2 linked regions of the Prosthecobacter debontii genome follow. The protein of the gene in region 2 interacts with the protein of the main gene of each other region in a pairwise test. Links are inferred from orthologs where the notes say so. Each region holds a gene or a part of one and is shown on either strand. Other genes may lie near its edges.

The links.
Region 1: the proteins of dnaA (region 2) and dnaB interact in binary tests that used the Escherichia coli proteins (3 or more experiments, as listed by UniProt). The link is inferred for Prosthecobacter debontii from one-to-one orthologs.

What each region holds. Positions count from the first base shown.
Region 1 is NZ_FUYE01000014.1:60,356-75,575, forward strand. The notes cover bases 3,460-6,396. They hold dnaB (replicative DNA helicase), read left to right. Parts: upstream 3,460-4,128; coding sequence 4,129-5,664; downstream 5,665-6,396. Other genes in these bases: B5D61_RS18290 (PVC-type heme-binding CxxCH protein), read right to left, coding at 3,460-3,958; B5D61_RS18300 (cytochrome-c peroxidase), read right to left, coding at 5,824-6,396. Also shown: B5D61_RS18280 (Gfo/Idh/MocA family protein), read right to left, coding at 1-290; B5D61_RS18285 (GntR family transcriptional regulator), read left to right, coding at 401-1,102; more of B5D61_RS18290, read right to left, coding at 1,214-3,459; more of B5D61_RS18300, read right to left, coding at 6,397-6,843; B5D61_RS18305 (tetratricopeptide repeat protein), read left to right, coding at 7,036-7,725; B5D61_RS18310 (hydantoinase B/oxoprolinase family protein), read left to right, coding at 7,735-11,412; B5D61_RS18315 (hypothetical protein), read right to left, coding at 11,440-11,919; B5D61_RS18320 (GNAT family N-acetyltransferase), read right to left, coding at 11,991-12,476; B5D61_RS18325 (TIGR02594 family protein), read right to left, coding at 12,483-13,133; B5D61_RS18330 (carbon-nitrogen family hydrolase), read left to right, coding at 13,228-14,013; B5D61_RS18340 (secretin N-terminal domain-containing protein), read right to left, coding at 14,329-15,220. UniProt on the Escherichia coli protein: The main replicative DNA helicase, it participates in initiation and elongation during chromosome replication. Travels ahead of the DNA replisome, separating dsDNA into templates for DNA synthesis.
Region 2 is NZ_FUYE01000008.1:189,795-204,984, reverse strand. What follows is about bases 8,098-11,004. They hold dnaA (chromosomal replication initiator protein DnaA), read right to left. Parts: upstream 10,352-11,004; coding sequence 8,843-10,351; downstream 8,098-8,842. Other genes in these bases: B5D61_RS13650 (hypothetical protein), read left to right, coding at 10,618-11,004; B5D61_RS13660 (sialidase), read right to left, coding at 8,098-8,780. Outside these bases: B5D61_RS13695 (hypothetical protein), read left to right, coding at 1-460; B5D61_RS13690 (histidine kinase), read left to right, coding at 593-2,683; B5D61_RS13685 (response regulator), read left to right, coding at 2,727-3,353; B5D61_RS13680 (hypothetical protein), read right to left, coding at 3,478-4,335; B5D61_RS13675 (metallophosphoesterase), read right to left, coding at 4,332-5,210; B5D61_RS13670 (hypothetical protein), read right to left, coding at 5,222-6,505; B5D61_RS13665 (MDR family NADPH-dependent oxidoreductase), read right to left, coding at 6,569-7,552; more of B5D61_RS13660, read right to left, coding at 7,683-8,097; more of B5D61_RS13650, read left to right, coding at 11,005-11,781; B5D61_RS13645 (phytoene/squalene synthase family protein), read left to right, coding at 11,788-12,654; B5D61_RS13640 (polyadenylate binding domain-containing protein), read left to right, coding at 12,791-13,789; large conductance mechanosensitive channel protein MscL, read right to left, coding at 13,929-14,300; B5D61_RS13630 (nitrilase-related carbon-nitrogen hydrolase), read right to left, coding at 14,328-15,190. UniProt on the Escherichia coli protein: Plays an essential in the initiation and regulation of chromosomal replication. Binds in an ATP-dependent fashion to the origin of replication (oriC) to initiate formation of the DNA replication initiation complex once per cell cycle.

The sequences.
Region 1 (15,220 bases), on a different replicon or contig from region 2:
GTGCCTGAAGCATCGAAGAAGATCGGGTAAGCAGGGTCCGCCAAGACCGCTTCCAAATCCGTACTGGTCTTCAGCGGCCCGGTTTTGACGCAGCTATGCTTGTCGGCCAGCGCCTGAAGCTTACTGGCGCTACGGCCCGTGAGAATGGGGTCTGGCATCAGGGTCAGATCATCGGAGACCTTGATCCCGCCCTGCCGAATGATGGCCAAGATGGAACGAACAAGGTGTTGGTTGGTGCCCATGCGTCCGGTGACGCCATTGAGGATGATGCCGATGCGTTGGATGCTCATGCGATGCGAAGAATTCTGGTTGGAAAGCATTGCGCAGAAAACGCGGATGCTTGTTGCGTCATACATCATATATGATATATGGCAAATGACTTTTCCAGTCCCCCGCCCTCATGCGACGCGCCAAATCCCAGCTTTCCTCGGAAGGAACGAATGTCGAAATTCGTTCCACGCCGATCCCCACCAAGCAGCGGGCGGTGTATGAAGCGCTGCGGGCCGAGATCATGGGCGGGCAACTCCAGCCTGGGGAGGTGCTGGTCATCGATGCCTTGGCCAAACGTTTTCAGGTGAGCATCATCCCGGTGCGGGAGGCCCTGAGGCAGCTTCAGTCCGAGCGGCTGGTGGAAATTCGAGCGCATACCGGCGTGCGTGTCACCCCCGTGGATATTTCCGCCATCACCGAGATCTTTGCTCTGTTAGGTGCCTTGGAAACCGCCTCCGCCTTACAGGCCCTGCCTCGGATGACGGAGGCTGATCTCCGTGCCCTGGAAACCATTCTCAAGCGACTGGAGACGGCGGCTGAACGCGGGGATCATGCGGCCTTCGAACAGGCCAACCGTGAGTTTCATCTCCTGCCCTGCCACATCGCAGGCTTCAGCCGCGCCGAAGAGGGGCTCCAAGCCCTCCTGGCCGAGTGGGAAAGGCTACACCGCCTTGCTTTTCAAGGCACTCAACCGCCCAGCCCCGAACAAGCCAATAAAGATCACCGAGCCATCCTGCGGGCCTTTCGCCAACAAGATGCGGATAAGCTCGCCCAGGTCATCCGTAAGCACAACGAGACGGCGGTGACGCATTATCTGAGGCAGGTCAAGTAAAGCCGAGCCTGCCCAAGATTGCTGCTTTGGATAACCTCGAATCCGAGCAGGACACAAAAAAAGCGGATGGGACTTCCCAACCGCTTTTTTGCTGTAAGCGAAGACTAACGATTACTCCGTCTGGCGCATGTAGGCCACGATGTCGGCAATGTCCTGGGCGGAGAGTCCGAGTTGGCTGGCGCTGAGCATCAGAGAGCGGTCCATCTTCTTACGGCTGGCGATGCGGCTCTTCGGCACAAACTGGGTCTGGCCGCCCATGCTGCGAACGATGAGCACATCCCCATCGGTGAGCACCATGCCGTGGATCTTGATGCCATCCTTGGTGACGATCTCCATGCCCTCGAAGCCGTGAGCGATGTCCTTGCTCGGCTCCAAGATGGCTTGGGCGATGATGTCGGTCGGCTGGCTCAGCCCCCAGCCTTGCAGGCTCGGACCAAACTCGACGCCTTGATGATTGATCTGGTGGCACATCACGCAGCGGACGACCAGGGAGGAGCCATTCTTGGCATCACCTTTGAGCGCCAGCACCTCATCCAGCTTCACCAGGCTCGGCATGGCGGGAGGGGTCTCGATGGTGACCAGTTTGGTGGCTTCAGGATCGAAGATGCCCTGAGCCTTCAGTTCACCGGCGATGTTGTAGCTGGACCAGTCATTCGTGCTGCGATTGATCAGCCACCACATGGCATCACCATGGATTGGGGATTCCTTATCCTTGGCTACCGCCAGCATGGCTTGAGCGGCCGAGGCGTCTTGGGTGAAGGCCAGGGTGTCCAGAGCCAGCTTGCGCTGGGGCGCACTCAGTTTGCTGGAGAGCGCACGAGTTTTCACCGCTTCTACAGCAGCGGCGGGGTGCAGACGCCAGGTGACTTGGGCAAAGGCGTTGGTCCATTCTTCGGGAGCTACACCGTTGCTCAGTTTGTGAAGGGCCGCCCAAACCTCGGCTTCTTTACCCGTGCAGCCGATGCCCCAGGCCTCAAGGTAAGAACGATCTTGTCCATCGGAACGTTTGGCCAGTTCCACCAGGATGTGCTCACTCTGGGCAAACGGCACATCGCGCATGGCGACGGCGATTTCACTACGGACGGCGGCGCTGTCATCGGCAGCCAGCGTGTTGAAAAGGTGCATGAGATCTCCTCCCGCAGCGCGCAGTGCACGCAGAGCCACGAGGCGCTTGTTGGCATCGTCAGACTCCAGCCAGGTGCGGACTTTCAGGTTACCCTTTTCACCCATCTGAGCCAGCAGCCAGACGGCACGTGCTGCGATGTAGGGATTGGCATCATCCAGCAAGGCGGTGACGGCAGGCAGGGCTTTGTCTCCCTGTTCCTTCAGCTTCACAAATCCGGTATGGCGGACGTTGTTGGCGGGTGATTTCAGGGCTGCGATTTGACCTTCAATCGTGTCGTAGTTTACCTTGGTCACCTTGGGGTTGGTGCCCTTCGGCACGATGCGATAAATCGTGCCGCTGCAGGTCTCATCGGTATCCATGTGACCGCCGGTGCGTTTGTCAAACCAGTCGCTGATGTAGATGGCACCATCCATGCCGACGCAGACATCGCTCGGACGGAACAGCGTGTGGCGCTCATCGGACATGTTGTCCTTGCCCCCCACGAAGTCGCTGCCCTTGAAGACACCGGTGGTGTTGCTGGTGCAGAAATCAAAGCGCTCCAGCTTCATGCCAGCGCCATCGGGTTTTGGCAGATAACCGAACACCACGTTGCGACCTGTTTCGCAGCTCAGCAGCAGGCCTTTCCATTTGTCGCCCAGCGCACCGTTTTCATAAAAGGTCATGCCGGTCGGGGCACCGCCCCCATAGACATCTCCAGCCGGGATGCTGCCGGGATCGTCCTGACGCCATTCCGCCACGGCAATGGTCTGACCAGGGCGTTTGTCGGCACGCCACTGGCGTTTGCCGTCGGGCGAGAAGAAGCCGAAGCTGCCGCCTTCGATGAGATGGCTGACGCGGCAGGCGGGGGGATCATCATTGTCATTCAGATACATGTCGCCGAAGGAGTTACGCACGCCCTCAAAGCTGTTGCGGTAGTTGTAACCGAGGATGCGCACGTTGTGGCCGCTCGGGTCCAGGCTGGCGGTGAAACCACCGACATAGACGTGACCGTCGTCACTCTTTTCGCCAGTGTAGCTGTTGTTCAAGTAACCGCTGCCGATGCGGAAGGTGTTACCGCTTTTATCGCTAAACTGGGCACCACAGTTGCCGTTGCTGAAATACCAGCGGCCATCCGGTCCCGCATACACCGCGTGGAGACTGTGATCGTGCTGAGGCTGCTCGAAGCCATCCAGCAGCACCTCACGCTTATCCACAGCCGGATCGAATTTGAGGTCACGATTGACGTCGGTGTAAACGATGATGTTCGGGGCGTTGGAGACGACAATGACGTTGTCAAAGACCGCCACACCCAGAGGGCACTCCAGCTCCTTTTCCCGCACGAAGACGTGAGACTTGTCCGCCTTGCCATCGCCATCGGTATCTTCCAGCACGCGGATGGCGTCCCCCTCACGGCTGCGGCCACTATGCCGGCGGTAGTTGATACCTTCCGCGACCCAGACACGGCCTTCGGCATCCACATCCATGTTGGCGGGGTTAAACAGCATGGGAGAGGTGGCCCAGACCGAGATCTCCATGCCCTCGGGCACCTTGAACATGCTGGTGTCCAGATGCTCGGGAGTCACCTGATTGGGATCAAAGGCTGGCACCGCTGGATCAGGGGTGAAAGCAGGCTTGGCAGCCACGAATTCTTTTTCCTTCTTGGCGGGCTTTTCGGGTCGATCCGGTTTGGCCGCGTAGAGGCTCACCGTGAGGCCGGCGAGGAGGGCTAGAGCTGTGAATGGTCGGAGCATGGGGGGCTAAGGAACGAGGTGGGAAAGCCTCATCTTACGAGAGGTAATCCCTTTGTGACCAGCTTTGAGTTTTTCACATATCGAAGAAATTATGCACAAGTTATCCACAGGTTGTTCTCAAAGTTACTCTGATTGAATCCAGCGGTGGTTTCGGCCATGAATCTTCTGACATGGCAGAATCCGCTTCCAACCTTGTCCAAGCTGCAGCCGCCCCTGGTGAGCTGCCCGAAAAGGCGACCCCGAAACCGCAGTCCAATCCCTTTGGCCGTAAGCGGAATGAGATCCCGACTGCGGAGGAATTGCTCGCCAACATCAACCGTCAGCTTCCCTTCAGTGACGAAGCGGAAAAAGGCGTCATTTCCAGCATTCTGCAGGACCCGAACGAACGGCTCAGTGAGAGCCGCGTGACCCTGCCAGCGGCAGCTTTCTATCACGAGGCCAACCGGACCGTTTACGAAAAGCTCCTGGAGTTCTACGACAAGAATTTGCCTGTGGACCCAGTGATGCTCACCAATGCACTGCGGGATCAAAACCTGCTGGAGCGCGTGGGCGGGCCAGCCGCCATCACGGAGTTATTCACGTTCGTCCCGGTCCCGACGCATTACTCCTATTACAAAAAGATCGTCCTGGATAAGCATATCCTGCGGCAGATGATCCATGCCTGCTCGCTGAACATCGATGCGGCATACGAGTTCGGTAAAACGGAACTGGATGCGGATATCAATACGCTGATCGACCACAGTGAGCAGCGTGTGTTGGCGGTGCGTGAAGCCACGAATGGGAAGAGCGATGGTGTGAAGTCTCTGGCCTCCCACGTGGCCGAGGCCATCGATAACATCCAATACATGCTCGAGCACCCCGGGCAGCTCCGAGGTCTTTCCACGGGTTACAGCAAGCTGGATAGCATGAGCGGTGGTCTGCAGGGCAGTGAAATGTTCGTCATCGCGGCTCGTCCCTCCATGGGTAAGACCTCCCTCGCCATGAACCTGGTGGAGCACGTCGCCGTGGATTGTGACAAGCCTTGTGCGGTCTTCAGTCTGGAAATGAGTGCCACCATGCTGGTGCGCCGTCTGCTCGTCTCACGCGCCCAGCTTTCGTTAGGTGATCTCTCCCGCGGTCTCATGTCACGCGCTCAGATGGAGGCTTTGTCGAAAGCCACGCGTGAGCTGCAGAAGGCCACCATCCTGATTGATGATACACCGGGTCTCGACGTGCTGGAAATGCGTGCCAAAGCGCGCCGCATGAAAAAGCAGCACGATATCCAGATGATCATGATTGACTACCTCCAGCTCATGACCTCCAGCAGCCGTCGTGCGCAGGATAACCGTCAGATTGAGATCGCGGAAATTTCAGCGGGGATCAAAGGCATCGCCAAAGAACTGAACGTGCCGATCATCGTCCTGGCCCAGCTCAACCGTTCCGTGGAAGGCCGTAAAGGCCAGCGCCCCGTGCTCTCCGACCTTCGTGAATCCGGCTCCATCGAGCAGGATGCCGACATGGTGGGCCTGCTCACCCGTGAAGACTACGCTGGCGGTAAGATGGAAGTCGGCACCGAGGAGGAAGAAGAGCGCAAGAAGGGGCAGGCCCTGCTCATCTTGGCGAAGAACCGTAACGGCCCGACCGATGACGTGCCCCTGCGCTTCATCGACTACGCCATGCGCTTCGTGGAACGTTTCCCTGAGGAAGGCGAAGCCGAGTCTCCTTGAGTTGAATGAAGAAACCTTTTTCTTTTTTGGTTTTCATCGCAACTCGATGATGACGTTGAACCTCTTTCGGATCGAAAGAGGTTCAACAATTCAGATCTTAAGAGGATCTGTTTCCACTTCCTGAAATCTGGCCAGCGGATCGATAGAACTCCATCGACCTCAGGCCTTCGGTGTATTTGGCCCGCTTTCTGGCAACCGAGGTTTGGCGATGTATTCTTTCGGCAACTCGCCTTTGAGTGACTTCAGAAAGGTCACAATACTGACGGTTTCTTCGTCTGTCAGTGTTTTGCCCAATTGATGCTCAGCCATCATTTTCACCATCTCATCCAGTGTCTTGACGGACCCATCATGGAGGTAAGGCCCTGTCTCCGTCACATTCCGCAGGCTCGAGACCTTGAAAAAGTGCTTGTCACTTTCCTGCTTGGTCGCCTCATAACGACCCAGGTCTTTGAGGCCCGGCCAAGCTTTCACGAGGCCTAGTTTATGATACATCGCGCCCCCAATAGCGGGACCGTTATGGCACGTGGCACACCCGGCTTTGGCAAAGGTTTCGTACCCTTTCTGCTCCTCTGCGGTCAGCGCTTCCTTGCGTCCCTTCAGGTATTCATCCCAACGGGCGGGAGTCACGAGACGGCGCTCAAAGGCTCCCACGGCTTTGCCAAAGTTGTCATAATTGACAGGATCTTTTTCCTCAGGAAATGCTGCGTTAAAAGCCTCCACATAGCCAGGGATAGACTTCAGCACTTCCACGACAAAGTCAGCGCTCGGCATACCCATTTCCACAGGGTTGAGCACCGGACCTTTGGCCTGTTCCTCCACGGATGGTGCACGACCATCCCAGAACTGAGCGATGTGTATCGCTGCGTTATAGACGGTGGGTGAACTCCGTCCCCCTAGCTTGCCTTCGTGTCCGGGAGAGAAAGGCAGATTGTCCTGGCCATACTTATCCAGCACATGGCAGCTATTGCAGGACATCTGACCGTTTTTCGAGATGCGTGTCTCGAAGTAGAGCATGCGGCCCAGTTTGATCTTGGCTTCAGTCAGTTCATTCTCAGGCGCAGGCATCTCCGTGGGGAGAGGCTTGAACATGGCCAAATAGGAGTCTGACAAGGCGTCCGCATGAGCCCATGAGGCGGCGAGGGCGAAGAACGTGGTCGTGATGAGATGTTTTGTTTTCAAGGCTTAGGCGCTTGGGGGGTGGATTGGGGGGGGCGAAATTACGTCTCGCAGCTGTCCTTGATTACATACAATTTTTGATATCGAAGCCTCTCGCCGAAGGGTGCCCTTCACTTGCTTAAAGCTGTGCGTTTTTTGCGATCCGCAAGGGCACTTCCCCCCTTGCCTGTCGCGGCTCCGAAGCTAAGGTCCGTCATGATTCTCCGCTGCGTCATCCCCCTCACGCTGGTGCTCGTAACGATCTTTTCCCAGGCTCAGGAGAAGACCTCTTCCGAGGTGCTCGAAAAGCTCAGAGAGGCGCAACGTCTGCAGCAAGAAAATCACTACAGCGAGGCCTTGCAAAAGCTCGACGAACTCGAAGCCGCGCACCCTGACATCCCGGACATTTACAACCTCCGCGGTTCCATCTTTATGACCCCGGCCTTGCGGGATTTTGCAGAAGCGGAAAAGAACTTTGCCAAAGCCGAACAATTACGCCCGGAGGCCATCGAACCCCGCTTTAACAAAGGCGAATTGCTCTTCGTTAAGCATGAATGGGCTCAAGCGGAAGCCGCCTTCCAAAAGCTGCTCGATGACTACCCCAAGCTGCCGCTACAGATTCGTCACCTGACGCTCTACAAGCGCCTCGTTTGTGAAGTCAAATTAGGTAAATTCGAAGCGGCAGAAAAGACATTGAAAGATCACTTCACCTTCATGGATGACACGCCGGCTTATTATTTCAGCCATGCAGCCATCGCTTTTGGTAAAACCCATGAGGGTGAAGCCAAAGACTGGCTCGCGCGTGCAGAGGCAATCTTCAAGCCCGCCGAACTGACCGCCTACCTGGATACCTTGATGGAAGTCCGCTGGGTGCCCAACATCAGCCTGCCCTTTTCAGAGCAATAGCCTAAGATCATGTGGAAAATCGCAGCGGATACCGGTGGCACATTCACGGATGCCTTTGCCCGCGATCCCGAGGGTCGCGAAAGCCGCTGCAAGGTGCTCTCCACCGGCTTGCTACGAGTGCGTGTGACGGCGATCTCAGATGCTCATGGGTGGCACGTGGAGGCGCTACCCAACATGGGCCCTGGATTTTTCCAAGGCTTCATCGGGCAAGCTGGGCCAGTGCGAGTCTGCATCCGTCATTCCACGGCCGACCATCTTGAAATCGAACCTCAAGCGGCAGATGCTACTTTTCCATCGCTTCCTTTTCTGCTGGATCTTAGCACCGGCGAAGAAGCCCCCGTGCTGGCCGCGAGGCTTTTAACACACACCTCGTTAGGCCAAGAGTTCCCGCCCCTGGAGCTACGGCTAGCCACCACACGCGCGACGAATGCACTGCTGGAGCGTAAAGGCTCTCCCACCGTGTTCTTCGTCACCCGAGGATTTGGGGATCTGCTGCGCATCGGGGATCAGCGCCGGGCGGATCTCTTTGCGCTGAAACACGAAGCCCGGCCGGTCTTCGCCAAAGCGGTGGCGGAAGTGGCTGAACGCCTCACCTCTGACGGTCAAATCATCGGGCCGCTGGACGAAGAACAGGTTCGCCAAGAGGCCGAGCGACTCGTGAGTGAAGGCTATCGTCATGCAGCAGTGGCGCTCCTGCACAGTTACGCGCACCCTGAGCATGAGCAGCGTGTGGCGGAGATCCTCTTCGAGGCAGGCTTCAGCCATGTCAGCGCCTCCAGCCAAGTGGCTCCCTTCACCAAGATTCTACCCCGAGCTCAAAGCGCTGTTGCCAATGCCTACCTTACAGGGCCGGTGGAATCCTTTCTTCAAGGTGTGGCCCGTCCGATGAAAGACGCCTCTTTCTTCATCCTGAATTCTGCAGGCGGTCTCGAATCCACGGCCACCATCCAGCCCAAGGACTTGCTGCTCAGCGGCCCGGCAGGGGGTGCCATTGGCGCGGCCAATGCGGCTGCGCAACTCGGCTACTCCCGCATTCTCACGCTCGATATGGGAGGCACCAGCACGGATGTCGCCCGCATCGACGGGCAGCCTGGTTATCGTTTCACTCAGAATGTGGCAGGTATGCAACTTCTGGCCCCCTGCGTCGCCATCGAAACCGTAGCGGCCGGTGGCGGCTCCATCTGCCAGTGGACTCCGCATGGTCTGACCGTCGGTCCCGAGAGTGCGAGTTCTCACCCAGGCCCAGCCTGCTATGGTCGCGGCGGCCCGCTGACGATCACCGACGTCAATCTCTTGTTAGGCCGTTTTGATCCGGCACGAGCCCCCATCCCGCTCGATAAAGAAGCCTCCAGAGCCCGCTTGCGAGAGCTGCTGGCTCTGAGCAGTGGCTTTAAAAGCGAAGACGAACTGCTGCACGCCTGCCTTCAACTTGCCATTGAGCATATGGCGGATGCCATCCGCCGCATCTCAGTGGCGGAGGGTTATGATCCTGCTGACTATGCTCTACTCGCCTTCGGGGGCGCGGGGCCCCAGCATGCCTGTGAGGTGGCAGATCGCCTGGGGATGAGCACGATTCTGGCCCCTGAGCATGCGGGCATTCTCAGTGCCGTGGGCTTGTATCAGGCATTGCCAGAACGTTTCGCTGAGCAGCAGGTGATTAGCCCTCTCGGCGAGTGCTTGGATGAGGTCGATACGTGGGTGCAAGCCTTGGTCGAGGAAGCAAGCTCAACACTGAACAGCACCGCCATCGCCCCCGACGAGACACGCACCCCTCAGGCATCATTCATGGCGGAAATGCGCTTGCGAGGGCAAGATACGCCGCTTCAGGTTCCCTTCCAAACCGCTGTGGAGCTTCCCGAAAAGTATCGGCAGTCCTATCAACGTCTTTTTGGTTATCCTCCCCCTGCCCAACGCACTGTCGAACTGGTCAGCCTGCGGGTCATCGTTCGCGCCTGCCCCCCCGATCCTTCATCATCCACCTCGGTTCCGTCATCCGAGTCTCTCGGTGAGGGTCCGCTGCTGATCCAAGATGCCTTCAGCACGCTGGTGGTGACGGCAGGATGGCGCACTGAACGTGTGCCTGGATTTGGCCATGTGTTAAAAAAGATCCCCCACGCTGAGTCCTCCATAACGAACGATTCTGCACAAGGGCTCATGTCTCAGGCCTCACGACGTGATCTCGTCCGCCATCGCCTGCACAGCATCGTCTCAGAAATGGGGGCATTGCTTTGCCGCACCGCCATCTCCACAAATATCCGCGAGCGGCTAGACTTTTCCTGCGCTCTGCTGGATGCCGAAGGGAGGCTCATCTCCAGCGCTCCACACATTCCGGTGCATCTCGGCGCGCTAGGTGTCTGTGTGCGAGAAGCGACACGCGGTTTTGACTTGCAGCCAGGAGACACGTTGATCACCAATCACCCGGCTTATGGCGGCTCTCACCTGCCGGATGTCACTCTCATCACACCCGTCTTTGATCGGGAGGAAAAGTTGCTCGGGTTTGTGGCGAACCGAGCGCATCATGCGGAGATCGGCGGTATCACGCCAGGCTCCATGCCTGCCGCGGCCACCCGGCTGGAGCAAGAAGGCGTCGTCATCCCGCCTCAGCATCTGGTGAAAGTAGGCGCATCCTGTTTTGAAACCCTCGCCAGCCTCCTGACCACAGGGCCGTATCCCACGCGCAACCTGGCGGATAATCTCGCTGACCTGCACGCTCAACTTGCCGCCAATCTCCAGGGAGCTCAACGTTTCCTCGAATTGGCAGGAGATGACTCACCGGCACTGCGGCAATGTCTGGCCAGCATCCTGGATCACAGTGCGGACGTCATGCGCAAGCGCATCCCCCAGATCCAAGCGGGCATGGCAGAGCAGTCTTTGGATGATGGTGCGACCATCCGCGTGCAGGTTTCCCCGACCACTCACGGCCATCTGAAGCTCGACTTCACTGGCACCGCGCCCGTTCATCCAGGCAATCTCAACGCCACCCGAGCCATCGTGAATAGCGCCGTGCTGTATGTGCTGAGGCTGCTTCTTCAGGAAGATCTGCCCCTCAATGAAGGACTGCTGGCGCCGGTGGAATTGCACCTACCAGACAATACGCTTTTAAACCCGAGCTTCCCGATGGATGCGGCTGAGGCACCCGCCGTGGTCGGAGGCAATGTGGAGGTGAGTCAGCGACTCGTGGATACACTGCTTCAGGTGTTTCAGCTCCAGGCGTGCAGCCAGGGCACCATGAATAACTTCTTGTTCGGCAATGCCCGGTTCGGTTATTATGAAACCATCGCCGGAGGGACGGGCGCTGGAGACGGTTACGCAGGAGCTGATGCGCTGCATAGCCACATGACGAACACCGCCATCACGGATCCAGAGATCATTGAGCAGCGTTACCCTGTCCGTCTCCACCAGTTCGCAATCCGGCAGGGCTCAGGAGGCAGCGGCCTATGGCGCGGGGGGCACGGTGTCATTCGTGAATTTGAGTTCCTCGAACCCCTAACCGTCTCCATGCTCACCCAGCATCGTCGTCACGCCCCTTATGGCATGGCAGGGGGTAGCCCAGGAGCCTGTGGACGACAGACGCTGTGGCAAAATGGCATCGAGACGGAATTGCCCTCCAGCACCAGTTTTGCCGTGCAGCCAGGAGATCGCGTGAAGATCGAGACTCCCGGCGGAGGTGCGTGGGGCGAGGCCTAGGAAGGCTGGCCCCAATTTCCCCCAGCCTCACTGCGGCCCACGCAGATATTCGGTCACCCGATTGTTACGGAAGGTCACACTAGCGGCCTTATAAGGAATGTAAGTGACACTGGTGCCGTAACCTCCCCAGTAGGGATCCCAGGCCCCATAGTAGCCAAAACCACGCCCATAACGGCCGTAGCCTCCCCAGCCTCCACCCCAACCCCAGTTATCGGTGTAAACAGGCTGTGAGCCGAGATAGGTCCACTTCTCCGTCTTCACCCCTTTTTGGCTGCCAGCGGCCACGTTGTCAGGGCGGCCCCAAGCCAGGAAAACACCTTCCTTCGAGAGCCCCTCTCGAATGCGACCTTGATTAATCAGCACCTTATCGCTGTCAGAGAGCTTACTGTAGATCTCCGGGTTGCTGGAGATGCGCCGCTCGATCGGAGAGGCGCAGCTCATAAGGCCAACAGCACCGACGAGGGCAAGCAGCGCACGGCCTAGGTTAAAAAGAGTTTTTGTGTTCATAACAAATCAAGATACGTCACCCGATTCCAGACTGAGTGCATTTGCGCTTTGTTCAATCAAGCGACGAGCGGTCACAATTTCATCGCGAAATGCACCTGTCGGCCGATTTCTTCAAATCCACAGCTCGGGTAGAGATTCTGACCGATCACGTTGGACGCCATGGTTTCAATCTTCGCCACCTTCAGATTTTGATCCCGAAAGTAATCCAGGGCGTGATGAATGAGACGGCGTCCCAAGCCTAACCCGCGGGCAGCCTCCACCACGGCCAAATTGGGGATGCGGCCAATGGAATTGACCTGATCCACACGAGTGGTGATGTAACCGAGGATCTGCCCGGCACGCTCCGCCACGAAACAGCCCTCCGGGTTCACCTTGCAATCATCGTCGATGTTATCAGCCTTGCGGGCTTTCCAATCCCGCCCATTCCAGACGCCAAGGCGATCCTCCAGCATCTGATCCAGGGCCACTGCCCCAAAAGAATCCACCGTGATCTGGCGCAGCGTTTCCAGATCCTCGTGACGGTAATGACGAATGGCGACAGGTTGCTCGGAGATCATGCGGTTTTAAAAAGGCCAGCGATAGGGTGAGTTATGAATCAGTTTATTGCGAGGATACGCGCTGATTCGCACTTGGTTTGCGGAGTTCCCACTCAGCAGCCAGACATTCGTGGCATCCATCGCATGCAGAAAGCCGATGTGACCGCTGCTGGCCTGATCGGTCGTTAGAGGTTGGAGGATACACACTGCACCGTAAGTCGCTGCCACAGGCCTGCCCCATCCCCACCAGTCCGACACACGGCCGCTGCGCTGCCCCGGATAACCCGACTTCCACAGGCACCAGTAGGTGAAGGCCGCGCACCAGGCCGTTTCATCTTTGAGCAAATTGCCACTGATGCCCACGCTACGCAGATACTCCAGAATGCGTGGATTATCCTGATCTCCAGGCCACTCCTGCACGCCCTGCTCCATGATGCCAATCTGCATCCATGGCGGCGGTGCATTGAAGCTGACCGGCTGTGCTACAGGAGCTTCCATCGGCTGTCCGGTGACAACACCGCTAACAGTCAATACCTGCCCAGGAAATAGCACCTTGCAGTTATCTGTGCCGTATTCACACAGACCCGGATTCAGCTTCTGAAACTGGGACAGCGTCATCCCAAACTTCCGTGCGATCTTACTCGGGTTATCTCCTGGCTGAACGATATATTGGGCCATAGGCAAAGGTTTAGGGGAAGTTTGTGTCCATGCCAAGGCGAATGCGCTGATGCAAATGAGCTTACCTCATGCAGATTCTCATTCTTGATCCACCATGAATATCCACGCCGTTCAGCTTGATCCTGTCTGGGAAAACAAAACCGCGAACTTTGATCGGGTGCGTCGCCTGCTCGAGGCGACTCCCCCTAAACCTGGATCAGTCATCGTTCTCCCTGAGATGTTTGCCACGGGGTTCAGTTGCCAGCTCGACGTCACTCGCGAAGCGTCGGGCGGAGAAACCGAGCGCTTCCTGCATGAGTTGGCTTGTGACTGGGACTGCGCTGTCATCGGAGGTTTAGTGACCTCAGCTCCCGATGGACGCGGGTTCAATCAAGCCTTAGCCCTCACCCCCAACGGCCATGAACTGGCGCGCTATACGAAGATCCATCCCTTCAGCTTAGGCGGTGAAAGCGAAGTCCACACGCCAGGGGAACAGGTCCGTGTTTTCGAATGGCAAGGAATCAAAATCTCTCCGCTGATCTGCTACGACCTGCGTTTCCCCGAACTCGCCCGCGCGGCCTTAGCCCAAGGAGCCGAGTTCCTCATCTACATCGCCGCCTGGCCTGCGCGGCGTATTCAGCATTGGCTGACCTTGCTCCAAGCCCGGGCTATCGAAAACCAAGCTTACGTACTGGGCGTGAACCGCTGCGGTCAAGAGCCCCAATCCACCTACTGCGGCCGCAGCGCCTTGGTGGACCCCCATGGGGTCATCGTCGCCGATGCCTCGGATGGAGAGAGGATTTTAACGTGCACCATCAGCCCTCAAACCGTCCGGAATTGGCGGCAGGATTTTCCCGCCGTGAATGATTATTTTGCAGGAAGCGGGAAGTCTATCCCTTAATGTTAGGGCATCCGTAAGCCTCAACTGAGATGCTCCACATGATTCTCGAATATTTGATCCTCATGTTCGCCCTTGGAGGTCTGCTGTCTCTCTTCGCGATGCTGCTTGGAAACATTTGGGGTGCTGGGCGCATTTTTAACCTCTTACTTCAGTCAAGAAAGCCCACGGATACTGAACTCAAGAGCGTTCAGCGTTTTCGCACCGTCGCATCCCTATCATTCTTAACTTGCTTCATTCTCCTGATCATCTGTGCTTCTCTTCGCTCACGTTGATTGAAGAGAAGATCAAACAAGCTGTTGACGTGAGTAACGCCGATTAATTCTCTTCCAGTGCCATGGGAAAGTCATCCTCAGAAGGCTTATCGCGGCCGAAGAGCTTTTTGAACAAAGAACGAATGCGCCCTTCTTTGACGACTGGCAAATAAGCTTTTTTAGCCTCTTCGGCACTAAGACGTTTCTCGTGATTCATAAAATCCATCGATTGACGCCCGAAGGAGCTATTACCCACGCCAGCCTCGGCATTCGGTGGCAGATCATATTTGTCCGCCACGATGCGAGGTTCAATGAAAATGAGCAGCTCACGTCGATCATCCTGAGTGGAAGTGGAACCTGTCAGGTATTTGAGAATCGGAATGTCGGACAAAATAGGCACATTCACATGCCCTTTGTTCTTTGACTCTCGTATAAGCCCTCCCAGTAATACAGTAGAACCATTGCGGCACATCACCACCGTATTCAGAAGCTGCTTAGTAAGCACCGGATAATCGTTACCAGCAATATTGGCTTCTTCGTCCGGCACGGATTCGCTGTTCTCCTGGGAGATTTGGAGCGTCAATTCATCCGAAGAATTGATGAGAGGGACAATGTTAAGGGTCAGTCCCACATCTTGATACTGCACATTGGAGAGCAGACCGTTGTTCGATCCACTACCCACAAAACCTTGGGTAGAAGTGGCGATCGGGAAAGACTGACCACTACTGATTACCGCAGGGGTGTTGTTCATGGTGAAAACGGAAGGGCGTGAAATCACCTTAAAATTTCTGTTCGAGTTGGCAGCACTGATCACGACATCAAGTCCGTTACTGAGTCCACCATAGAGAGTAAAGCCTTGCTGAGCTGCTAAGTTGGCAAGTGAAACAGCTCCGCGCGGATCCAGGGGGGCGACCGAATTGCCAAGTTGGCTGGCGACGCCACTCGACCCGCCATTG
Region 2 (15,190 bases):
TGCATACCGATTGTTAAATGACTGGAATCATCCACCTGGCTTGTGCCTGGACGGTGATTTTGACGATGCAAAACTCAGATCCTGGATAGCATCGGTGAAAGAGATTTGCACTGCTTCTGGACATTGGGAAGTGGCCTCTCATCAAATCGGGGAAGTCATATACTATACACCCAAAGATGAAAATGGACTTTGGAGGGAAGCTGTTTGTGAGTTGCTCGATTCTAAAGACGATCCTGAGTTTCGCATGGGTTTGAGAATTCGTATCTTCAATTCACGGGGTGTTCATGGCTTTAGTGGAGGCAAAGAGGAGGTCGAACTTGCTGAGAAATGGGAGAGAATTGCTTCTCAAGCGGAGGACAGAGGATTCTGTAGGCTTGGAGCTACTCTCCGATCTCTCGCTCAAAACTACCGAGAAGATGCCGAACAATCTGTTATCCGACATCGATACGAATTTGATTAGTTAAACTATGCTGTCCCAAATAATCTGTCTGGAAGCGACCGTGTTTCACCGACGACTTTGCAGCTTTCAGTCGCTAGCAATCGGCATGACTTTGTGATCTGATCACCGAATACCGATCTCCGCCCACCCCCAATGCCCCTCCGTCCGTTTATCCTTCTCCTAGCCCTCCTCGTGCTCAGCGTGCAGGTGCAGGCGCAGGAGCTACTCCGCCATGCGGCGGAGGTGCGGGCGTTGCCGCCGGATCGGGCGTTGGCGGGGGTGCCGGCGGAGTTGGAGGTGGTGGTGGGGTTCATTGAGTCGCCTTCGAGCGGGACGGTGTTTGTGCAGGATGAGACGGGCGGGACTTACTTTCGGGTGAATCCCCATGGGGCGGCGCTGAAGGTGGGGGATCGGGTGCGGCTGCGGGGGAAGAGCGTGCCGGGGCTGTATCTGGCGGGGGTGGAGGCGCAGAGCTATGAGGTGATCGGCACGGGGGAGCCGCCGATCCCGGTGACGGCGGATTATGAGGATCTGGCCTCGGGCAGGTATCACTATCAGCGGGTGCAGGTGGAGGGGATCGGGCGTCAGCTTTCGGTGCCGGAGGAAAATCGCACGATCCTGCATCTGGCGCTAGGCAGTCGCGTGATCGAGGTGCGGGTGGATGCGCCGCTGCCGGAAGCGATGGATGACTATGTGGATGCGAAGCTGCAAATCACGGCCTTGGCGGCGGGCGGCATCAATGATCGGCGGCAGCTCGTGTTTCCCTACCTGCGAGTCACAGACTGGAGCGATGTGAAAATCCTCAAAGCGGCCCCGGCGATTCAAGACCTGGGAATCATCTCGGCGGCTCGGCTGCTGCGTTTCGATCCGAGTCGCACGCAGGAATTCGGGCATCGGGTGCGCACGACGGGGATCGTCCTGGCGGCTTTCCCGGATGGGCAGGTCTTCCTGCGCGATCTGGATCAATACGTGCCGGTGCCGACCTCCTCCAAGGGGGCTGACAAAGCGAGCGTGTCGGCGCGTCCTGCGGCACTGGCGGTGCGTCTGGCCAAGCCCTACCGACTGCTGACTGGGCAACAGGTGGATGTGGCGGGTTTTCCTAACATGCTGGGCTTTAGCGCCAGTCTGGTGGATGCGGTGCCGGTGAATGAACCGTCCGGCACGGAGCAGGCGGTGGTGCCGGTGAACGTGACGGTGAAGGAGATTATGGAGGGCAATCTGGACGCAGATCTCGTCACACTGGAGGCGCAGATGGTGGATGCCTATCGCACGGCGGCGGGCTGGGAGCTGCGCTTGCTCTCCGCCGAGCAGCCGCTGAAAGCTCTGGTGCCTGGGTTTGAGCCCTCGGAACTGGTGAAACCGGGGGCGCTGCTGAAGCTGACGGGGATCTGCCGAGTGGAGTCCTCCACCGATAAAGGTTTTCGCTCGCGACCGGACCGAGCCATGCTGCTGCTGCGCGGCCCGGAGGATCTGATCGTGCTCCGGGCGCCGTCTTGGTGGACGGTGGAACGGCTGATCGGCTTGGTGGCGCTGCTGCTTGCGGTGGTGGCCATTGGCGTGCTGTGGATCACCCTGCTGCGGCGTCAGGTGGTCAAGCAAGGGGAGGCGCTGCGGCGGCGGATTTCCCATGAAGCGGTGCTGGAGGAGCGGCAGCGCATCGCTCGTGAGTTCCACGATACCTTGGAGCAGGAATTGGCGGGCCTGTCCCTGCGCCTGGACGCGGCGGTGACGCGGCCTTTGGAAGATAAAGCCAAGGGCCTGCTGGAGTCCTCCAGGCATCTGGTGTCACGCGTGCAGACGGAAGCGCGGAATCTGGTGGCGGACCTGCGCGCTGAACCCGATAGCGTGACGGATCTGCCTGCGGCCTTGCAGGAGCTAGCGGATCGCACGCTGAGTGACTCCTTGCATGTGTCGGTGCATGTCCTGCCGCCGTTGCCGAACCTACCGGTGCATGTGGCGCATCACCTGCGCATGATCGCTCAAGAGGCGGTGACCAATGTGCTGAAGCATGCGCAAGCCAGCTCCATCGCCTTGGGATTGCGAGTCGAAGACGGGAAGCTTTGCCTCACCATCTCCGATGATGGTGTCGGTGTGGAGGCTGTATCCACCCAAGGTCAGAAGGGGCACTTCGGCTGCATGGGAATTCGAGAGCGTTGTCAGCGGATCGGTGCTTCTGTGGAGTGGTTGAATGTCACTCCGCATGGCACTCAGGTGCAGGTGCATCTCCCGCTGAGTGCGCTGTGATGCGCTGTGGCTTTGGTTTCCATTTTCTTACTTTTTCGTTCTCATGTCTTTGCCTTCGATTACTCTTTTGCTCGTGGATGATCACTTCGTGGTGCGCAGTGGCATCGCGGCGTCTCTGGAGCTGGAGGATGATCTGAAGGTGGTGGGCGAAGTGGAGCGCGGCGAGTTGGCGCTTGAGGCTTACACGCGCTTGCAGCCCAGCGTGGTTTTGATGGATCTCCAGCTCCCGGGCATCTCGGGCATCGACGCAGCAGCGCGCATCTTGGAGGCGCGTGCCGATGCCAAGGTGCTGATGTTTTCCACCTTTGCCCGCGATGATGAGATCCAGGCGGCGCTGCGTGCGGGGGCCTTGGGGTATCTGCAAAAATCGTCTTCGCGTGATGATTTACTGGCTGCCATCCGAACGGTGGCAGGAGGAAAGCGATGGCTAGCGGCCGATCTGGAAGCCCGACTGCGTGAGCGAACTGCGGAGCCCGAGATCACCCCACGTGAGAGGGAGATCCTGACGCTGGTGACGCAAGGCAATGCGAATAAAGAGATCGCGGCCATCCTCGGCATCAGTGAGGACACGGTGAAACAGCACGTGAGCCGAATCCTGGGAAAATTGAAGGTCAATGATCGCGCTCAAGCCACCGCCGAGGCGATCCGGCGTGGGCTAGTTTCGGTGTGACGGGGGATGGGATTTCAGGATATAGGCGACAGACCTTACAAACAGCCCCTCACCCCGCAAGCGGGGAGAGGTTAAGTGAGGGGCTGAGTGCGATGATGCTCTCCTTGTCGATCTCACCTCCGTATCAAGCCCCCTTCCGGCTGATGCGGGAAATCACGACCTCGCGGGTCTTTTTGATGATGCCGTAAAAGAGGTTAGGCTCTTTCGGGTCCCACGAGAAGGCTTGGCCTTCGGCAGACATGGGGATGGTATCCACCCATTTCAGCACGGAGCCTGCGGTGGGGAATTTTAAAACGAAGAGCTGCTTGGCATCATGGCCGGTGATGAAGAGGGTGCCATCGGACGTGATGCTGCCGCCGGAGCTGCTGGAGCCGCCGAAGATCTCAACGATGCCTGCTGGAAAAGTCCAGCCACCCGTGCGTCGCCATTCGGCATCGTATTGCACCAGTTCCGTCCAGGAGGGATCACGACCTGTCTTGGGTTGATTCTTGGCGTAGTGGGCAAAACAGGCCAGCCAGTGATTCTCATGCCAGACGATCCAGGTGAGCGACCCTGGGGCAATGCCGAGGCTGTGAGTGCCGATGTGTTGCATGCTCACGGGATCGAAGATCTCGATGGAGCTGGTCATGGGCACACCAGGGAAATTGGAGTGGGCGCAATACAGCTTGCCCTCATGCATGAGGCCGGCATTCAGATGAATAAAGGGGCCGTCTTTGGCATCCTTCCAGCCACCGACTCGCTCGAAGGTATCTTTGCGATACTTGCCGATTTCGACATTGGAAATCACATAGAGATACTCGTCATCGGCGACGACGCCTTGATTGGCTTCTTTGGCTGGGAATCGCTTCAGCTCCTCATGCTGCCACTGACCCGTGCTGATGACTGGCGACGCAGGCGCTGTGGCGCTGTCGGCACCATGGACATAACATGTCAGAAGAGTTAGGCTGAGACTGAGTCCAAGAAAGGCAGGGGGGATTTTCATACGGAAGCGGGAAAGCGACGATCCGACTGCTGGCGAAAGCCTTTCAGGCGCAGAGAACCATCGGCCAGCACATCCAGCAGCGAGTAACTATTGTGCTCCGCACCTGTGCCCTCGATCATTGCCGCGAGGGTGCAGTAAGGAATGCCCGAGATGTCTTGCAGATCGTTCTTGTGAGAGTGGCCCTGAAAGACGGCGGTGACCTTGCCGGATTTCTCCAGAAGAGCGCGCACTTCCGCTGCGTTTTTCACGGCATGGGCCTTGTCCAGATCCAAGCGCTGATGGGCCAGAATGATCACGGGTCCACTGGCTTGGCTCAGTTCATTCTCCAGCCACTTCAGTTCGGCATTCGGAATCGCTGAGTCTTTCCAGTGGGCGTTGTTGCGTCCATACGGCACGCCATCCTCTCGGTAACACGCATCCAGTAGGATGAAACGCGCTCCCTGGATTTCGAAAGAACTGTAGCCTGTGGGCGCGAGTGCGGTGTGATTGGCGAACTCCTGCTTGGTCAAGGTGGTGACACAATGGTTGCCTAACACATAGTGTCGCGGTGAAGTCAGCTTGGCGTAGTGCGACTCCATGGTTTTGAGCCACTCGAGTTCTTGATCCACATCCGGGGCTTGATCAATGAAGTCGCCCAATTCGATAACGGCGGCGGGCTTTTCCCGGTTCATCACCTCCACCGCTTCATCCAGCTTGCCCAGAGCCTCTTGGTAAAAGCGGGTCTTGGTCGCAGGCTTATCCGCGTAGTGCAGATCGGTCATCAAGCCGATACGCAGCAGAGGCTGAGCCTCCGCCTCGGTAGCCAAGACTGAGCGACCTGAAGTCAGACCCGCGATGCAAAGCGTGCCCTGCTGGAGAAAGGATCGGCGTGTCATGAACGAGAGAGTTACTGGGCAGCGTGTTCTTGCAGTCTCCAGTAGGCCGATTCGACCGGGAAGAACTGAGAGAGGTGGGCTTTGTCGAAACGGTAGTGCGTGATGACTTTTTCAATCGCAGCCTGCTGTGTTTCCACATAGGCCTTATCGGGACAAAGACTGACCACCCAAGCGGCAAAGCAAGGCTCGCGCAGATAATCTTTCTCTAGGTGCAGGCGAGGGGAGTTGCGGCTTTGCACACGCAGCCCGGCTACGGCAACATCTACGGCATCTTTTTCGCTGGTTTGGGGCCGCCAGGCTTCGTTCATGACGCGCCAGTCGATGTTAAAGACTTCGGTGCCGTTGACATCGAACTTCTCGATGAGGGAGAGGCTCTTGGCGGAGAGTTCAGCACTGTGGCGCAGTCCTTCGGCATAGAGGGCTTTGAGCTCAGGATCTTTTTCCATTTCCCAAAGCGCGCGCAGGCAGACCACACCCTCGGAGCCGGTCCAGGAATGACGCGGCCCTTGCCCAGGATCGAAGACCATGCCTTCACGACAGAAGTCGATGCGTGGGCGTTCCTTTTTCCCCACCTTCTCATGGGCGGCTGCCAGATAGCGTTTCTGCCAGCTCTCATCACTCGTGAAGTGATACATGGCCTTCAGGCAAAACAGGATGCGCGGCACCCCTTCCCACGTGGGTTTGAGGAAGTCACCACGATAAGGGCAGGGAGGGCCATCCGTGGGCATCTTCCAATCGTGCTGATCGAGGATCTTCATGTTCTCGATGAAGGCCGCGGTCAGTTTGGTTTTTTCTTCCGGTGTCGCTAAGCCGTCGGTGAGGAACCGGTAGATCCCATAGTGCCAAGGCGTCGTTTGGTCATTGGAGCCGAGCGGGTAGGTGGTCTTACCATCGGTGGCGATACCGCGCGCGATGAAGCCCGGTGTTTTACCGACGGTCGAGACGCGGAGCAGACCGTTGATCAGGCGACGTGCCTTGGCGCGGATGTCTTCATCCTGGGTCAGCTTCCAATGGGTGCACAGCGCGTCGAGGTAGAGGCCGTTGAACATGGGGCCGTCTTCATTGGGCACACCCCAACTCAAGGCGCTGGGCTTCATCTCGCGACAGTCTTCTGGCGTCGGTCGGATGATGGTTCCATCCAGAGCGGTGTAGTCGAGAACGAGGTCGTATTCGTCCACGAAGCGCTTCCAGATTTCATCATGAGCCTTCTGCGCGGCTTGCTCAGGCGTGTCGGCGAAGGCGGGAAGTAAAAGACCTGCGATGAGGCAGGCGAGGAAGGTAGGTGAACGAAGCATGGCGAAAAATGAAGGAGGCTCCATACGCTGTCAGAGCCTTCATCTTTGCCTGCTTTGTGAACCTTAGGCGAGATCAAAAATGACCTTGCCTCGTCTTCCCCCCTCCTGAGCACGCTTCAGAGCACGTGTATGTTCCGTCATGGGAAAGATCTCATCCACTGCGGTAACGATTTCACCATGCAGGACCATCTTGGCCAAAGGCTCCAGCACTTCGGCAAGTTCCAGGGAACTGGCCTGCTCAAACCAACGGGTGATCCAGAGGCCTTGAAGATGCAGATTTTTAAAGATGAGGAATTTGTTAGGCACCTTTAAACTGCGGCGGCTCATGGCTCCATAGGTGACCATCGTGCCTTCGGCAGAGAGCAGTTCCATCAACCGGATCGCGCTATCCCCACCGACTGCATTGGCGGCGAGGCGGAGTTCATGTTCGGACAAAAAGTCTTTGGCTTGGGCTAGCCCTTCGTCGGTATCTAAAAAGACGGCGTCCGCACCGAGGGAGGTGAGTTCTTCAACAAGCTCTGGTCGACGGACGAAGCTGGCGGTTTTAAGACCTAAACTCTTGGCGATTTGAATCAGGGCACGGCCGACGCCTGAGTTGCCCGCATTTTGTAGCACCCATGAGCCTTCTTCTAAGGAAGTATAGTTCTTGAGCAAATGCCAAGCCGTGACTGGGTTGATCCTGAGCATGGATGCCTGCACCCGATCAATGCCGGCGGGTAGCTTGGCGAAGTGCAGCTCGGCGGCCGTCATGTATTGACTCCAGCAACCCCCACTGATCAGAGGCATGACCACGTCTCCGACAGCCAGGGAAGTCACCAAGGGCCCAATCTCGACCACTTCACCACAGCCCTCATGGCCGGGAATGGCAGGAGGATGCGCGGCACGGCCATAGGTGCCTTCGATGAAGTTGATGTCGGCAGGATTGATGGGTGCATAACGCATATGCACACGGACCTCATGCCCATGTAGCGGGGCCAGAGGACGTTCGATGTGTTCGATGACATCCACTGGATTGCCAGTAGTGGAGAAAGACAGGCAGTATGACATGTCAGATGATTGGCACAGGTTGGGAGGGATGCAAAAAGAGTCACCAGCACGGCGCGCGTGTTTGGCTATCACGTACTACGTGGGATGAGGGCTTTTAGGGCGGGTGCAACATGACCAAACCGTGGGCTCTTCACTTTTGCTTTCGCAACGCCCATTCAAGGAAACGATAGACGGCTTCGTTGGATTCCTCATTGGGTGAATGATCCGGGCGGTTGGTCATGGCGACACCGTGTTTTTGGCCTAACAAGGAATTTAGATCAATGAGGTGGTTCAAAGGAACCCAGCGTTTGGGTGGATCCTCGGCTCCTCCCGAAACGAGGAAGGGGCGAGGCGCCATGAGGGCTTGGAATTCGACGAGATCATGACCGCGGTCGATTAAGGTTTTATAAGCACCCGTGCGCGGACTGTCTGCACGCACCAGGCCCCGTGGACGAGTGTAAGCGGGATCAAAACCCAGATACCAAGGTTCCTGGTAATTGATGCTCTGGCGTGTTTCATCAAAGACGATGCCGGGATCTGACCAAACGCCGCAGGCATACTTCTCCCACAGGCACGCGCCGAACATGGACCATTTTCCACCATAAGAGTGCCCCATGATCCCGATGCATTTTGAATCCACTTCAGGTCGTTGCGAGAGCGCTGTCCAGGCATTGGCTGAGACATAACCCAAGTAGCTTAGAGGCTGGCATTTGGTGCCAGGGGTTAACACAGGAAGGCGCGCGTCTCCTCCGGGGGAGCCGATGCTGAGGGTGACAAAGCCACGCTTGGTCAGTTGATAGGCAAAGTCCCGAAAGGGTTTCTCGCTGAGACCGATGCTCGTTTCAGGATCGTAGAAAGGGACGAAGACAGCAGGGAAGGGGCCTTGGCCTTCAGGGATCAAAAGGTAGCCGTCACCGGTTTGTTCAGCTGCGATTTGCAGGCGGATTTTATGCTGGGTAAAGTTTTCCCTCGGGGTGGTTTCGATCACCTCCAACTGTGGCTTTTCCAACAGAGGCGGCCATTCGCCCATGATGACATGCCATTGCTGGAGGATCTCGGCTCGGCGGGCCGGCCACTCGCTTGCTGTTTTGACTTGGTGACCGTCTTGAAAGATCAGGGGAGAGCGATAGTCACCCTTTTGCTCAGCGAACTCTGCGGGTGGTGTGAATATCGGAGCGATGGAATCCCACAGGGGATCGGCAGCACACGCAGTGGAGACTAAAAAGGCGAAAAGGCAGGCGCGAGTCATGAACGGACTCATACGCACTGCCTGAACGGAATCTTGAGCGTGTTGGTGATGGGTCTAGATACTTAGCTCTCCATGAGCTTCGTGCTCAGGCGATCCACCATGGCCCGAAAGTCGGTCGTATCATTCATACGCTGGCTGACCACCTTGCAGGCATGGATGACGGTGCCGTGATCGCGGCCACCGAATTCTTCGCCGATCTGGATCAGCGGCAGCTTCACCATGTGGCGGGTCAGATACATGGCCACTTGGCGGGCTTCAGCGATGTTTTTCGGGCGGCGGGGGCCGGTCAGGTCACTGACCCGCAGATCATAATGGTTGGCCACTGCTCTCTGCACGCGATCCACGGTGACGGACTTGGTCGGCTCTTCGTCGATGACGTCATGGAGGAATGCCGCCAGTGCGCTTTCGTTCTGCATGGTGCCCTCAAGAGAGACGTGAGCTGCGACGCGCATCAGAGCACCTTCGAGTTTGCGCACGTTGGTGCGCACCCGCTTGGCGATGAACTCCAGAATCCAGGGCTCGATGGAGACATTGAAGTCACTCATCTTCCGGCGGAGAATGGCCACGCGTGTTTCGAAATCAGGCGTTTGGATCTGAGTCGTCAGACCCCACTCGAAGCGGGAGACGAGACGGCTTTCCAGGTTCTTGATCTCACTTGGCGGACGGTCGCTGGCCAGGACGATCTGCTTGGCGTTATTGAACAGTTCATTGAAGGTGTGGAAGAACTCCTCCTGAGTGCTGTCCTTACCGCCGAAGAAGTGAACGTCATCGATCAGCAGCACATCCACTTTGCGATACTTCTGGCGGAACTGGCTGAAGCTTTGCTTTTTAATCGCTTCCACGAATTCGTTGGTGAACTGCTCTGAGGTCACATAGCGCACGATGGCCTTCTTTTTGCGCAGGAGGACTTCCTGGCCGATGGCCTGCATGAGGTGCGTTTTGCCCAGTCCTGTGGCCCCCCAGAAGAACAGGGGGTTGTAGATGCGGCCGGGTTTCTCCGACACCGCTTTAGCGACTGCTGCTGAGTAGCTGCAATTGGCACCGACGACGAAGCTGTCGAAGTTGAACTTCGGATTCAGGCCTGCATCAGCAAAAGAGCGGATGCCTTGGTTGTTGTCGGCGGAGACATGAGGGCTGGCCAGAGGACGATCATCATGACGCGTGGAGATGGCACGTGCCGCCTTCAGTTCAGGCTGAGCTGAGGAGGTCAGTGTCATCGGAATCGTCATCAGCGGCTCGCTGGCGACGCTGAATTCAATGCTTGCCGCCGTTCCCAAGACTTCTGCTGCAGCATCAGCCAGGGTGCCAGAAAAGTTGCTTTCGATCCACAGTTGATGAATCGGGTTGGGTACATTCACCACAAAGCGATGACCATCAACGATCTGAGCCGTGGTTCCCGAGAAACAGCGTTGGAAATTATCCTGTCCGAGCTTCTTCAACAGAATGTGACAGATCTGATCCCAGGCCGTGGGCTGAAGCTTAAAGAGGTCAGAACCTTCGACGCCTTGTGCAGGAAGGGAGTGAGTAGGAACTGAGTCTTCATGAGCGGTCTCCATGGGATGTTGATGCATGTCGAAAAAAACGGGAGGGGACAAATTAGGCGCTGATTCTGGGGAGGAATGCAGCGCCGTCATTTGTTTTTAAAATCTGCCTCTGTGTATGTCGAAACTGACACCATTCACAAGCAAATCTTGAGCTAAATTTTAAAGTTTTTAAAGCTTGATCGTGCAGTCTTCAAAATTAATTCACGGCATGTCTTAAATATCTATGAACAACCGGTGAATAAGTTGTGAAAATGCTGTGAGAAGCTGTGTCCAACCTCTTTCTGGCACAGTTCATGAAACGCTCTCTTGGCATTCGCCCAGTTTGCAGCAAAAGAGATACGGATTCTTTCATGACGGATCCCACGCAGCATCTCTGGCCTCAGACCTTGGCGGTTCTGGTGGGGCTGATTGTGGGCTTATGGTTACATCTTCGATGGCATCCTTTGAGGGAGTTTTTTTCAGAGGCTTTCAGTCTTTTGCAAGGGATGCCTTGGCTCGTGATCGGCCTTGTTGTCTGCTATGGCCTCACCGTTTCTCCAGAGCCCTGGACCGTGCCACTCGATGATCCGCAATGGGCGTCGTTAAGCCTCAAGTCACAACTCTTTCACATGCTGCCTCATGCAGGTTTGGGACTGGCAATGATGATCCAAGGTCTCGTGCCTCCTTGGCCTCTTGCCTTGGGTTTGCCGGGCTTGTTGGTCTGGCTGCTCTTGAAGTCGAAGGTGCCAATGCGCCGAGCATCGCAACGTCAAAAAAGTCGGCTCAATCATGGTCGTCTGCCGCTGGCTTTGCTCATGGTCGTTTCATGGATTTGGCTCTTGCTCGAAGGTGTGGCCTGCCTGGGGGTGATGCCCACTTGGGGGAGCTGGATCGTCCATGGTCTGCGCTTGGGTATGGAATCCTTCACGATGGTTCTGGGGCAGTTGAGTTTGATCACGTGGGTGATCCTCCGCAAGGAATGTTCGGCATGGGATGTGGAGAAAAGCGTCGAAGATGTGAGGGAGCGCCTCCAGAGCCGATGGCTGGCTGTCACTGTTACCGCAGGGCTGGGGCTCTTGTGGATCTTGGCCTGGCGGGGCGTGGATCCTGCCGAGCCCGGCTTGGCGGAGTTTTTGGTGGTGGAGGCGGCGGTTCTTTTTGCGGCTTTACCGATGGTGGTGGCTCAGGTTCGTGGCTCGCTGACGTTCATCCTCGCTCGGGTGATGCAGGTGCTAAGAGTCACTGCTCTGCCTCTGCTGGCGTGGGTGATCTCAGCTCTTGCCATTTTGGTTTTGGTTGATTTCTCCGGGCAGAGTTTTTTATCTCTGGCTGGTGGCTCTGGCTTCGGGCGTTGGGCAGTTCGTATCTTCAATGCATTGGTGCTTGCCACGATGCAGAGTTGGTTGTTTCTAGCGCTTGTGCTCACCCTTTTACGTCATGGTTTTAACGCTCCCGCTCGTCCTGCGGCGGGGAAATGATGTGTCATGACGGATTCCTCTCTTTCTTCAACGGAAGTGGCTCAGCGTGCCAAGTCGAATCTGGCTCTCGCTCTCGCGTGTTTGCCCGAGGAAAGGCGGCGGGACATGATTTCATTCTATGCCTTTTGCCGTGTGGTGGATGACATCGCGGATGACGTGGCCACGAGTGAGGAGGAAAAAGAAAAGGAACTCCACCACTGGAAGCAATGCGTGAGTGAAGGCATCGCTCCCGGGCATCCCGTGCTGGATGAGGTGGTGCATCTTCCCCGGAAGTATGGATTTCCCCGCGCGTGGCTGACGGAGATCGTCGATGGGGTGGCGAGTGACATCGTGCATGTCCGCTACCAGACCTATGAAGAGCTGCTGACCTACTGCTATAAAGTGGCTTCGGTGGTGGGGCTCGTCAGCGCAGAGATCTTTGGAGCCACGCAGCTACGAGCTCGTGATTATGCGGTGAAATTGGGCTATGCCTTGCAGTTGACCAATATCATCCGTGATGTTGGCCAAGACGCCCGAGAAACCGGTCGCATTTATCTCCCCTTGGAAGACTTGGCGAAGTTCGGAGTCACGGAAAGGGAGATTCTCGAAGGTCGTCACAATCAACGGTTCATTCAGTTGATGGACTTTGAGTATGAACGGGCGCGTCAGCTCTATGACGAAGCGGCTCGACTCCTCCCGGCCCAAGATCGGGTGGCCCTCATCCCAGCCCGCATGATGGGGCAGGTGTATTTCGAGATTCTGGAGAAGCTACATCGGCAGCGGTATCCGGTCTTCGAAAGCCGCTGCCGCCTATCGGCAGCGCGGAAGCTCTGGATCCTCATCCGTTACATGAGCCGTGCCTGGCTGGCGCGTTGGCTTGGCATCGCTTCTTAGAGGGCTTTTTTGTGCTGAACAAATCCATCTGAGGTTTCGTCAGAGCTAGAAGCCCCTTTTCTCGCGGATACCGAGGGCGAGCGGCTGCTTTCAAGAATCTTCTTGAATGAGACACAATTTAAGAAACCTTAAGCATATGAAAAATCGATCCCTTCCAGGGCGCAAGACCCCAAGGCTTTGGCAGGTGCTCATCCTCTGTGGCTTGGCTTTGCCCGCCGTGGCGCAGCAGGGCTACAGCTATCCGCCACCTCCTGGGTATGGCCAATCGCCAGCCTATCCTCAACAGGGGTATGGCCAGCGCGGCTATCCGCAGCAAGGGTATAGCCAGCCTCAATACAGCCAGCCACGCACCGAGTATGTGAGTCCGATGGAGTTCTTGCCGACTTTCGGCCGGAAGTTTGGGGACATGTTCCGTCGCATGTTTTACGGCGATTCTGCTCCCCAAGGCTACTCTTCCCAGCCCCAGTCTCAGCATGGCGGTTACCCTCAAGGCCGCAGCTTGGACAATGCACCGCCCTCCTATCAGAGCCACTACGGTCAGTATCCACAGCAGGGCTATGCCACTCAGCCTAGCTACCCCTCGCAGCAGCCGCGTTATCAGCAGCCCACCGCGCAAGGGCAAATGCCTCCGCAGCAGCCTCAATACCAGACTCCTCCCCAGCAGAGACTGCCGACGAATCCTCCCACACAGCAGGGGAGTCGTATGAACTCCTCTCCGCCTCCGCGGGTTTCGGTCAAGCCGAAGGCTCCCCAGTCCTCTCCTCCGGCCAAATACACGCCTCCGACGATCACCAAGAAGAGTTCTCCAGCAGTTCAAGACACGCCGCCTTCACCTCCAAAAAAAGAAGTGAAGCAATCCAAGTCATCATCTTCATCGGAATACTACCCGCTGCCTGGGGCACAACCCAAGAAAGAAGAAGCTCCTCCTTCGAGCACAGCCTCTTCTTCTAAACCCAAGACGAATAGCAGTTCCACGGCCGGGAATAGCGGTTCATTCCTCAAAGGCAAACGTGCGGGCAAGGAGGGTCGTGTCATCAGTCCCTATCCACCTTATCAAGAACTGGATGTCACCGGTCTGAGCAGCGGTTCATTGGCCTTGGACCCGACCACCCAGAAGGTCTTTGAAGTGCCATAACTTTAGGATGAAACGTTTAGCCCTGAGCTCGGATGTTCAGGGCTAAACGTTCGGTCTGACAGATCTGTGGAGTGCGGAGCCCTAGAGCCTTGGTATCCTACTTTCAGGACTCCGTCCAATTTGGATCAGGGCATGCCTCTCAGACTTGCTCTTTCTTCAGGAGATCACGGATCTCCGTGAGTAGCTTGACCTCTTCAGGCACGGGAGGCGGGACTGGAGAATTCGGTTTGCTGGAAAGGGCGCGGAGCTTGTTGATCGGTTTCACAAAGATGAAGAAGACCACAGCCGCAAGAAGCAGGAAATTCAGGATTCCATTGCCGAGGTCCCAGACGCCTTGCACTAAGGATGGCCAGGTATCTTCTCCTTTGACCATGTTCACGACGGGGCCAATGACGCCTTTAACGACGCCATCCACGAGCTTGCTGAAAGCTCCACCGATGACAACACCGACAGCGAGGTCGATGATGTTGCCCCGCATAACAAACTCTTTGAATTCTTTGATCATGCTCATGAGTATAGGTTTGTTCAGCTCTAACGGTTAAGATTCGATCTGAAAAATGGAGAATTGACCAGCCGATTCTTTGCCAAGATGGGACGGATTTGTTTCGACGGTCATGCGGCGCATGATCTCCAATGGTTTAGTGTCGAGTTCAATGCGCAGCTGATGAACACCGTGGTCGAAAACGTCGGTTTCAGTCCAACGAGGAGCTTTCCGGAAGGAGGCCTGAGAAGGGGCGTAATGCGCAAGCCGTCCGATGTTTTCGTCGATCAATTCAGAGTGTGCCTTACCGGTGAGGTGCGTCACGACCACATGACAGCCGAGTTCGACGGCACGTGCCGACGCGCAGCGATCGACACGCTCGACGCCCAGGATGGTTTCCGTGGCGCTGGGGCAAATGATCAGGTCCACTTCCTGCCCACGCAGACAGGAAGAGATCTCAGGAATCTCGATGTCCAGGCAGATGATCACAGCGATCTTGAACCCGTGGAAGTGCCACAAATGGAGGGTTTTACCAGGGCTAAAGGCCCTCTCCCAAGGCGTGAGATGCAGTTTGTCTTGATGCAACAGTTTGCCGTTTACAAGGATGGGCGCTCGGTTGTGAATGAGTCCTGACGCGGCTTCCTCAAAGGGCACGGTCCCCATCACAACGGCTTTCTCTTCAGTGACTAAACGGCTGCTGATTCTCGGTAGCAGCGTTTGCCAAAAGAGGTCTGAGATCACCGCATGTACATCACGCTGTTTGGTCTCATCTTTGATCAGAGGCTCGAGGCCCATCCAGGTGAACTCTGGTAGCACCGTCAAATCGGCTCCGCTTTCCCAGGAATCAGAAATCAGACGAATCACTTCATCGGCATAAGCCGTGGGTGAAGCGGCGTGAAAACCTGGATCAAAGGTTAAAA